2 regions of the Streptomyces lienomycini genome follow, and region 1 is predicted to be linked to the other one. Evidence: riboswitches for the same ligand, from Rfam matches in the RefSeq annotation. Region 1 holds a riboswitch; the other holds the start of a gene.

Region 1 (5,398 bases):
TCGTCGTCGTTGACGTAGACGTTGACGAAGCGGCGCAGCTTGCCCTGGTCGTCCAGGACGCGGGCGGCGATGCCGGTGTGGTTCTTCTCCAGGTCGGAGATGACCTCTCCGAGGTTGGCGCCGTCGGCGCTGACCTCGGCCTTGCCGCCGGTGTAGGTGCGCAGGATGGTCGGGATGCGAACGGTCACGCTCATGCGAGGCCAGCCTCTCGGAAGGAGTCCAGGTTGGGGCGGATCGTCGCGGTCAGGCCGGTGCCGGCCACCGCGTCGAGGGTCTTCAGGCCGTCGCCGGTGTTCAGGACGACGGTGGTGAGCGACGGGTCGAGCACGCCGTCCTCGATCAGCTTCTTCGTGACGCCGACCGTCACGCCGCCCGCGGTCTCCGCGAAGATGCCCTCCGTGCGGGCGAGCAGCTTGATCGCGTCCACGACCTGCTCGTCGGTCACGTCCTCCACGGCGCCGCCGGTGCGGCGGGCGATGTCCAGGACGTAGGGGCCGTCGGCCGGGTTGCCGATGGCCAGCGACTTGGCGATGGTGTTCGGCTTCTGCGGGCGGACCACGTCGTGGCCCGCCTTGTACGCGGTGGAGACCGGCGAGCAGCCCTCGGCCTGCGCACCGAAGATCTTGTACGGCTTGTCCTCGACCAGGCCGAGCTCGATCAGCTCCTTCAGCCCCTTGTCGATCTTGGTCAGCTGGGAGCCGGACGCGATCGGGACGACGAGCTGGTCGGGCAGCCGCCAGCCGAGCTGCTCGCAGATCTCGTAGGCGAGCGTCTTGGAACCCTCGGCGTAGTACGGGCGCAGGTTGACGTTGACGAAGCCCCAGCCCTCACCGGCCGGGTCGCCGATCAGCTCGGAGCAGAAGCGGTTCACGTCGTCGTAGTTGCCCTCGATGCCGACCAGCTCGCCGCCGTAGACGGCGGCCATGACGACCTTGCCCTGCTCCAGGTCGTGCGGGATGAACACGCAGGAGCGGAAGCCGGCGCGGGCGGCGGCGGCGCCGACGGCACCCGCGAGGTTGCCGGTGGAGGAGCAGGAGAGGGTGGTGAAGCCGAAGGCGCGGGCGGCCTCGATGGCCTGGGCGACGACGCGGTCCTTGAAGGAGTGCGTGGGGTTGCCGGAGTCGTCCTTGACGTACAGCCCGCCGGTGACGCCCAGCTCGCGGGCGAGGTTGTCGGCCTTGACGAGCTTGGTCCAGCCGGGGTTGATGTTCGGCTTGTCGGCCACGTCGGCGGGGACGGGCAGGAGGGGGGCGTAGCGCCAGATGTTCGCGGGGCCGGCCTCGATGCGCCGACGCAGTTCCTCGGTGTCGTACGCCGAGAAGTCGTAGGCGATCTCGAGGGGGCCGAAACACTCCTCGCAGGCGAAGACCGGTCCGAGCGGGACCCGGTGGCCGCACTCCCGGCAGCTCAGCGCCGCGGCGGGGCCGAGGTCGACCGCTGCGGCCGTGGCGTTCGCGGGGTTCCCGGAGTTCGGGGTGGATTCGGCAGTCTGCACAGCCATGGAGGCGAGGCCCTTTCTCCTCATCTTCCTCACGACGCATCTCGCCGTGAGACGGATTTGGCACCTTCCCTAGCCGGGAGCCTCGCCACGTCTGCGTGACAAGAGCCGGCTGGAGGGTTGCCGGGGCTTCATCGGGCCGTATCCCTCTGCCCCTCTGGATGAGCGGTATGTGGTTGTTTTTCGGTTGTGCGCGCGGCGACCCCGGCATGCGGTGGCCCCACGCGTTGTTCAAGACTGTAACCGAAGGCCAGGGCGGTTGAGATAGTCGTCCGTACCGCGAGATGGATCACAAAGGAGCCAGGGGACGTGCTGGAAGAAGTCGAGCGCTGGCTGAACGCACGCTCCTGGTCCGCCGGGGACCGGCCGATCCAGCAGCTTCTGTCCGCCAAGCACGCCACCGGGCAGTCGGTCAGCGTGGTCCTTCCCGCACTGGACGAGGAGGCGACGGTCGGCGAGATCGTCGCGGTCGTCCGGCGGGAGCTGATGCTGCGGAACCCGCTCGTCGACGAGATCGTGGTGGTGGACTCCGGTTCGAGCGACCGTACGTCGGAGGTCGCCGCCGCGGCGGGCGCGCGGGTCGTGCACCGGGACGCGATCCTGCCCCGCATACCCGCCGTGCCGGGCAAGGGCGAGGTGCTGTGGCGTTCGCTGCTGGTCACCGGCGGCGACATCGTGTGCTTCGTCGACGCCGACCTGCGCGAGTTCTCCCCGGACTTCGTCTCCGGGATCGTGGGCCCGCTGCTCACCGACCCGGACGTGCACCTGGTCAAGGCCATGTACGACCGTCCGCTGGACGGAGCGGCCGGGCAGGGCGGCCGGGTCACCGAGCTGATGGCCCGCCCGCTGCTCAACCTGCACTGGCCGCGGCTGGCCGGGTTCGTCCAGCCGCTGGGCGGCGAGTACGCGGCCCGGCGCTCGCTGCTGGAACGGCTGCCCTTCCCCGTCGGGTACGGCGTCGAGCTGGGCATGCTGGTCGACGCCCTGCACCTGGTGGGCCTGGACGCGCTCGCGCAGGTCGACGTCGGCGTCCGCGTCCACCGCCACCAGGACGGGCGGGCCCTGGGCCGGATGGCCGCGGCGATCTACCGCACCGCGCAGCTCCGGCTGGCCCGCGGCCACCTGGTCCGGCCTACCCTCACCCAGTTCGAACGGGGCGTCGACGGCTTCGAGCCGCACACCTACGCGGTGGACACCGAGGAACGGCCCCCGATGACGGAGATCGCGGAGTACGCGGCCCGGAAGGTGGCCTGAGGACGGCCCGGGAGCGCGCATGGCGTCCCCCGGAACGCAGAGGTGACGCGTGGGCACGTTTGAGGTTTTCGGGGCCGGGCTAGGTTGAGGCGTATGGCTTCAAGCTTCGGTGCTGCTCAGGTGCTGGTCGCCTCCAATCGGGGGCCGGTCTCGTACGAGGTGCGGGAGGACGGGTCGCTGCACGCCCGACGGGGTGGTGGCGGGCTGGTCTCGGGACTGTCGGCCATCGGGCCGGACGCCGGGGCGCTGTGGGTGTGCTCGGCGCTGTCCGACGGCGACCGCGAGGCGGTGCGGCGCGGGGTCGGCGAGGACGGCGTGCGGATGCTGGACGTACCGGCGGACGTGCACGCGGACGCGTACAACGGGATCGCCAACTCGGTGCTGTGGTTCGTGCACCACATGCTGTACCAGACGCCCCTGGAGCCGGTCTTCGACGCGGAGTTCCGGCGGCAGTGGGCCTCCTACGAGGCGTACAACCGGGCGTTCGCCCGGGCGCTGGCCGAGGAGGCCGCCGAGGGTGCGGTCGCGATCGTGCAGGACTACCACCTGACGCTGGTGCCGGGGATGCTGCGCGAGCTGCGGCCCGATCTCAGGATCGGCCACTTCTCGCACACGCCGTGGGCCCCGGTCGACTACTTCCGGCTGCTGCCGGACGACATCGCCGAGCAGGTGCTGCGCGGGATGCTGGGCGCCGACCGGCTCGGGTTCCTCACCCGGCGGTGGGCCGACGCGTTCACCGCCTGCTGCGACGCCCTGGTGGGCGGGACCGGCGGCACGGAGACCGGCGTGCACGGGCTCGGCGCCGACGCGGACTTCCTGCGCGGGCGGTCGCACGAGGCCGACGTCGAGGAGCGGATGGCGGCGCTGCGGGAAGAGATCGGCACCGCACCGGACGGCGGGACGCGCCGGGTCGTCGTGCGGGTGGACCGGACGGAGCTGTCCAAGAACATCGTGCGGGGGCTGCTGGCGTACCGGGAGCTGCTGGCGGAGCGGCCGGAGTGGCGGGAGCGGGTGGTGCACGTCGCGTTCGCCTACCCGTCGCGGCAGGACCTCGCCGTGTACCGGGACTACACGGCCGAGGTGCGGCGGGTCGCGGACGCGGTCAACGAGGAGTTCGGCACAGCGGGGTGGACGCCGGTCGTACTGCACGTGAAGGACGACTTCGCGCGGTCGCTGGCGGCGTACCGGCTGGCGGACGTGGCCCTCGTCAATCCGGTGCGGGACGGGATGAACCTCGTCGCGAAGGAGGTCCCGGTCGTCTCCGACGCGGGGTGCGCGCTGGTGCTGTCGCGGGAGGCGGGGGCGTTCGAGGAGCTGGGCGAGGACTCCGTCGTCGTCAACCCGTACGACGTGACGGGGACGGCCCGGGCCCTGGACGAGGCGTTGCGCCTGTCGGCGGGAGAGCGGGCCGAGCGGTCGAAGCGGCTGTCCGCCGCCGCCACCGCGTTGCCTCCGGCCCGGTGGTTCCTGGATCAGCTGGAGGCATTGCGGGGCTGAGAGAGGCGGGCGCCGGTCACCGTGCCTGGACGGGCGGGCAGTAGCCGGTGTCCTCGCCGATGGAGTTGATCTCGGCGTTCGACCGGGAGTCGTCCGCGTAGTTCACCTGGTCCGTGCACTTCACGCCGTCCTGCTTCGGGGTGCCGGACGGCGTGCCGGCGGACTGCGGCGCGGGGCAGGTGCCGGTGTCCTCGCCGATGGAGTTGATCTCGGCGTTCGACCTCGGGTCGCCGGCGTAGTCCTTCTGGTCCGTGCACTTCTCCCCGCTGTCCTTCGGGGCGTCCGGGGCCGCGCCGCCGCCCGACCGGGGCGCGGGGCAGGTGCCGGTGTCCTCGCCGATGGAGTTGATCTCGGCGTTCGACCTCGGGTCGCCGGCGTAGTCCTTCTGGTCCGTGCACTTCTCCCCGTTGCCCTTCGAGGCGTCCGAGGAGGTGCCGGTGGTGGCGGCGGGGGACTGTGCGGTGCTCGTGGCGGTGGTGGCGGGGGCGGCGTCGTCGGTACCGCCGTTGCCGCCGTTGCCGCAGGCGGTCAGTGAGAGGCCGAGGGCCAGGGCGGCGAGGGCGAGCATCGGGGTCTTCCGAGCGGGCATGACGTATTCCTCCACGGTTCTGTGCCTGGCCGAGCAGGCCTTACGGCATCCAAGAGCGCAGGGGCACCGGTCCGGGTTCCCCCGCCGGTGCCGTCAGGACACGCCTGTGACATGCGGGGGAACCGTTCGTGACGTTGTCTCAGGCGAGTCGGCTCGCGAGGGCGGACAGCAGGGCCACCACCCCGGCCGGGCCGGGCACCTCCAGGTCGGCGCGCTCCCTGAGTTCCGTCACCTCGTCGCTGCCGCTGCAGACCAGGAGGCCGGGGGTGCCCTCCTCCCGGAGGGTGTCGACCGCCGCGTAGGCCGGGAGGTCGCCGAGGTCGTCACCGGCGAAGAGGACGGACCCGGCGTCGAGGGCGTGCGCGTACGACCGCAGGGCCGCGCCCTTGTCCATGCCGGGCGGGCGCAGCTCCAGGACCATGCGCCCCGGTTCGACGATCAGGCCGTGCCGGGAGGCCAGGTCGGTGAGCGGGGCCCGCAGGGTGTCGAAGGCGGCCTGCGGGTCGGGGGCGCGGCGGGTGTGGACGGCGACCGCGTGGCCCTTGTCCTCGGTCCACGTG
Region 2 (5,398 bases), 1.4 Mb from region 1:
ACGCGCGCCTGACGCTCGCCGTGTTCGCGCTGGCCACCTGCGCCTGGATCGGTACGCCGATCGACGACACGTACATCGCGCTGGGCGCCGGACTCGCGCTGACCGCGACCGGGGTGATCAGCAGCGACACCCTCTTCGGCACCCTCGGGGACGCCACGGTGTGGCTGCTGATCTGCGCGTTCGTACTGGCGGCGGCGGTGGCGCGGACCGGGCTCGCGGGGCGGGCGGCGGTGTTCCTGGTGGGCGGGGCCCGCACGGTGCGGCAGCTGGTCCACCTGACGACGGCCGCGCTGGTGGTCACGGCGTTCGCGGTGCCGGCCACCTCGGGCCGGGCGGCGCTCGCGCTGCCGGTGTTCCTCGCCCTCGCCCACGCGCTCGCCGCCCGCAAGCGGCTGGTCGTGATGCTCGCGCTGCTGTTTCCGACCGTGATCCTGCTGTCGGCGGTGGCGACCCTGATCGGCGCGGGTGCGCATCTGATCACCGTGTCGGTGCTGTGGGAGGCGACCGGGGAGCGGATCGGTTTCACGCGGTGGCTGCTGCTCGGGCTGCCGCTGGCGGTCGCCTCCTCGCACCTCGCGGCGGAGGCGGTCCTGCTGACGACCACGCGGCGCGCGGACCGCGCGGGCCCGGTCCGCATCACCGCCGAGGAGATACAGCGGCACAGCGAACGCCCGGTCACCGGCCCGTGGGCGCAGGCGGAGAAGCGCTGTGCGCTGCTGCTCGCCACGGTGGTGGCCCTGTGGTGCAGCGAGCCCCTGCACCACGTCTCCCCCGCGGTGGTGGCGCTGATCGGCGCGGTCGTCGCCTCCTCTCCCGCGCTGGGCACCGTACGGCTCAAGGACGCGTTGAAGACCGTCCCGTGGTCGCTGCTGCTGTTCATGGCGGCCACGATGGCGATGGGCGTCGCGCTCGCCGACTCGGGCGCGGCGCGGTGGCTGGTGTCGGGTCTGCCCGCCGACGTCACCCCGGCCGTCTTCCTCGCCGCGGTGGTCGCGGTGAGCACGGCGGCCCACCTGGTCCTGCAGTCCCGCTCGGCCCGCTCCTCCGTCCTGGTGCCGCTGGTGATCGCCGCGGCCGCGGGCGCCGGGGTCAACCCGGTCGCCGCCGCGCTCGCCTCCACGGCGGCGGCCGGGTTCTGCCACACGCTCCCGGCCTCCGCCAAGCCGGTGACGCTCTTCTCCGACGTCCCCGGCGTCCCCACCTACACCCCGCGCGACCTGCTGCGGCTGTCGGCCGTCCTGGCCCCGCTGACCGCCGCGCTCGTGCTGTTCTTCGCCGCCGCCGTCTGGCCGCTGCTCGGCGTACCCGTGACCCGCTGAAGGAGCCCCCCATGTCCTGTGTGCTGAACCGAGTCGTCGTGGCTCCCAGCGGTTTCAAGGAGTCCCTGTCCGCCCAGGCCGCCGCCGACGCCATCGCCGCGGGCGTCCGCCGGGTCCTGCCCGACGCCGAGATCGACCGGATCCCGCTGGTCGACGGCGGTGAGGGCACGGCCGTCGCGCTGGCGTCCGCGACCGGCGGGCGGCTGGTGGCACTGGCCGCCACCGGTCCGGTGGGCGAGCCCGTCGGCACCCACTTCGCGCTGCTCGGCGCCCGGCAGGACACGGCGGTGGTGGAGATGGCGGCCGTGGCGGGCCTCTCCCTGGTCCCCCGCGCCCTGCGCGACCCCGGCGCCACGACCACGTACGGCGTCGGCGAGCTGATCCGTGCCGCGCTCGACACCGGGGTGCGGCGCGTGCTGGTCGGCTGCGGCGACTCGGGCACCTCCGACGGGGGCGCGGGCGCGCTGCGGGCGCTCGGGGCCCGGCTGCTGGACGCGGACGGCTTCGAACTCCCGCCCGGCGGCCGGGAACTGGTCCGCCTCGCCCGCGTCGACCCGTCCGGCCTGGACGGGCGGCTGGCGGACACCGAACTGCTCGTCGCCTGCAACCCGTACAACGTGCTGTGCGGCGAGCGGGGCGTGGCCCGGGTGTTCGGCCCGCAGAAGGGGGCGACACCCGCGCAGGTCGAGGAGTTGTCGGCCGGGCTGGAGAACTGGGCGCGCGTCCTCACCCGCGACCTCGGTGTCGTCGGCACCGAGCTGCGTGACGCCCCGGGCACCGGTGCCTCCGGCGGTCTCGGCGCCGGTCTCGCCGCCGTCGGGGCCCGGCTGCTGCCCCGCTTCGACGTGCTCCTGGACCACCTCGGTCTGGACGCCCGCCTCGCCCGCGCCGACCTGGTGCTGACCGCCGAGGGCGCCCTGGACCGCCAGACGCCGCGCGGCAAGGTCCCGGCCGAGGTGGCCCGCCGCGCCAAACTGCACGGCCGGCCCGTCCTCGCCCTGGCCGGCACGCTCGGCGAGGGCGCGCACGACGTGCCGGGCGTGGACGCCTGCCACGGGATCATGCCGGCGCCCATGGCCCTGGCCGACGCGCTGGCGCGCGCCGCCGAGCTGCTCACGGACGCCACGGAACGGGCGCTGCGGATGGTGCTGCTGGGGTCGCGGCTGCCGGGCCGGGCCGCCGCTCAGGCCGCGTCGGAGGCGGAGGCGAGGGCGGCGGTGTCGGCGGAGGTCGTGTCGGGCACGCAGCGCCCGTCCTCGGTGCGGTAGTTCCAGCGGGCGCCGTCGCTCACCAGCTCCCTGACGGCGCCCACGAACCGCTCGACGTGCTCGTCCGGGGTGCCCGCGCCGAAGCTCACGCGGACGGCGTTGAGGGACTTCTCCCCGGGTGCCGCCTCGGGGGCCCCGCACTCGCCCTGCGTCTGCGGGTCGCTGCCGAGCAGGGTGCGCAGCAGCGGGTGGGCGCAGAAGAGACCGTCGCGCACGCCGATGCCGTACTCGGCGGAGAGGGCGGCGGCGAAGTGGGAGCTGTTCCAGCCCTCGACGACGAAGGAGAGCACCCCGACGCGGGGCGCGTCGTCGCCGAACAGGGACAGGACGCGCACCTCGGGCACCTCGGCGAGGCCCTCGCGGACCTTGCCGATCAGGTACTCCTCGCGGGCGACCAGCGTGTCGAACCCGGCCTCGGTGAGCGCCTTGCAGGCGGAGGCGATCGCGTAGGCGCCGATGACGTTGGGCGACCCCGCCTCGTGCCGGGCGGCGTTCTCGTGCCAGCGCACGTCCACGCTGCCGTCCGCGCGCCGGGTGACGCTGCGGCTGGCGCCGCCGCCGGCGAGGTACGGCTCGGCCTCGCGCAGCCAGTCGGCCCGCCCGGCCAGCACGCCGGAGCCGAACGGGGCGTACAGCTTGTGTCCGGAGAAGGCGACCCAGTCCACGTCCAGGTCGGCCACGGAGACGGGGTGGTGCGGGGCGAGCTGGGCGGCGTCCAGCACGATCCGGGCACCGTGCGCGTGGGCGGCGGCGGCCAGTTCACGCACCGGCCACAGCTCGCCGGTGACGTTGGAGGCGCCGGTGACGCAGACCAGGGCGGGCCCGTACGGCTCGCGGGCGGCGAGGGCGCGCTCCAGGGTCTCGACGGCCTCGGCGGGCGTGCGCGGGGCGTCCAGGCAGGTCACGTCCGCGTCCCGCCAGGGCAGCAGCGAGGCGTGGTGCTCGGTCTCGAAGACGAAGACCCGGCATCCGGCGGGCAGGGCGCCTGCGAGCAGGTTGAGGGAGTCGGTGGTGGAGCGGGTGAAGACGACCTGGTCGTCGTCGCGGCAGCCGAGGAAGCCGGCGACGGTCCCGCGGGCGTTCTCGAACAGGTCGGTGGACAGCTGCGAGAGGTACCCGGCACCCCGGTGGACGCTGCCGTAGTACGGGGCGTAGGCGGCGACGTCGTCCCAGACCCGCTGGAGCGCGGGCGCGCTGGCGGCGTAGTCGAGCGCGGCGTAGGCGACCTCGCCGCCGGTGACGAGCGGGACGGTGACGTCGCGGCCGAGAACGGGCAGCGGGGTGGCGACAGCGGTGGGTACGGACATGGCGGACTCCCGTGAGGACCAGCGCGCGGCAGGGCGCTGTGAAGTGAAGAGAAGAAGGCTGCGTGCGGAGGCGGGGCTCTGCGGCCCTATCGCATTCGCTGGTTCACGGGAGACTCCCTCGGACGACCCAGGACCCCTGGACCCACACTCTTCGAAAGCGTGCGAGGGGTCCGCGCTTGCCGCGGACCTTGCTGTCCACGACCTGGTCTTCACCCGGGGCACCCCGCCACGGACGGAGGGTTGCCGGACAGTCGGCCGGGGCCTCATGACTGTCACTCATGACCTGTCGGAAAATCTAGGGCAAGTGATCGGCGTCCCGCAACCCGGGTCCGGATCGCGGGACGCACGTCACAGCGGAGCGCTCCTACGCGTGGCTGGCGGCCACCCAGCGGTCCAGGGCGCGCTTGGCGGCGCCCGAGTCGATCGCCTCGGCCGCCCGGTCCATGCCGGTCCGCAGCCGCTCGGCCAGGGTCCCCCCGCCGGGGTTCAGGGCCTCCAGGGCGGCCGCCGAGTTCAGCAGTACCGCGTCCCGTACCGGGCCCTGCTCGCCGGCCAGCAGACGGCGGGCCACGTCGGCGTTGTAGGACGCGTCGGCGCCGCGCAGGGCCTCCACCGGCACCAGGTCGATGCCGACGTCGCGGGGGTCGAAGACCTCCTCGGTCACCGCGCCGTCGCGCACGACCCAGACCCGGGACGTGGCGGTCGTGGTCAGTTCGTCGAGGCCGTCGTCACCGCGGAAGACCAGGGACGAGTGGCCGCGCTCGGCGAAGACACCGGCGATGATCGGGGCCATCCGGGCGTGGGCCACCCCGATCGCCTGGGCCTTCACCCGGGCGGGGTTGGTCAGCGGGCCCAGGAAGTTGAACACCGTGCGGATGCCGAGCTGGCCGCGGGCGGCCGCCACGTGGCGCAGCGCCGGGTGGAACTTCACGGCGAAGCAGAAGGTGATGCCCGCCTCCTCGGCGACCTCCGCCACCCGCCTCGGCGTCAGCTCCAGGTTGACCCCGAGCTTCTCCAGGACGTCGGAGGCGCCGGAGGCCGAGGAGGCGGCCCGGTTGCCGTGCTTGACGACCTTCGCCCCGGTGCCGGCCACGACGATCGCCGACATGGTGGAGATGTTGACCGTCTTGGCGCCGTCGCCGCCGGTGCCGACGATGTCGACGGTCTCCCCCGGCACCTCGATCACGTTGGCGTGGGAGTACATCGTCCGGACCAGACCGGAGAGTTCCTCGACGGTCTCCCCCTTGAACCTCAGGCCCACCGCGAACCCGGCGATCTGCGCGTCGGTCGCCTCGCCGCGCATGATGACGTCCAGCGCCCACGCGGTGTCGTCCGCGGACAGGTCCCGGCCGTCCAGCAGCTTGTTCAGCACGGTGGGCCAGGAGCGGCCCGCCGCGATGTCGCCTCCAGCGGGGGTCACAGCGCTCATGAGCCGCTCCTGTGTGTGTGAAGCACGGAAAGGTGTGCGGTCCCCACCCTATCCAGCCCCGGACAGGGCGAAGGG

What was found. Region 1 has a riboswitch for S-adenosylmethionine ahead of thrC (threonine synthase). Riboswitches for the same ligand answer to the same signal wherever they lie in the genome.
Region 2: it holds a riboswitch for S-adenosylmethionine, as region 1 does, so the genes downstream of both, BJ961_RS27475 (aminotransferase class V-fold PLP-dependent enzyme) here and thrC (threonine synthase) in region 1, are expected to answer to the same signal.

The regions. Positions count from the first base shown of each region.
Region 1 is NZ_CP116257.1:7,429,048-7,434,445, forward strand. Features, by position in the region: gene BJ961_RS33815 (MoaD/ThiS family protein) at 1-194, opposite strand, end outside; gene thrC (threonine synthase) at 191-1,501, opposite strand; SAM riboswitch class I at 1,519-1,666, opposite strand; gene BJ961_RS33825 (glucosyl-3-phosphoglycerate synthase) at 1,808-2,752, shown strand; gene BJ961_RS33830 (alpha,alpha-trehalose-phosphate synthase (UDP-forming)) at 2,846-4,249, shown strand; gene BJ961_RS33835 (hypothetical protein) at 4,266-4,838, opposite strand; gene otsB (trehalose-phosphatase) at 4,978-5,398, opposite strand, start outside.
Region 2 is NZ_CP116257.1:6,019,212-6,024,609, forward strand. Features, by position in the region: gene BJ961_RS27465 (SLC13 family permease) at 1-1,319, shown strand, start outside; gene BJ961_RS27470 (glycerate kinase) at 1,340-2,587, shown strand; gene BJ961_RS27475 (aminotransferase class V-fold PLP-dependent enzyme) at 2,503-3,894, opposite strand; SAM riboswitch class IV at 4,062-4,178, opposite strand; gene trpD (anthranilate phosphoribosyltransferase) at 4,259-5,323, opposite strand.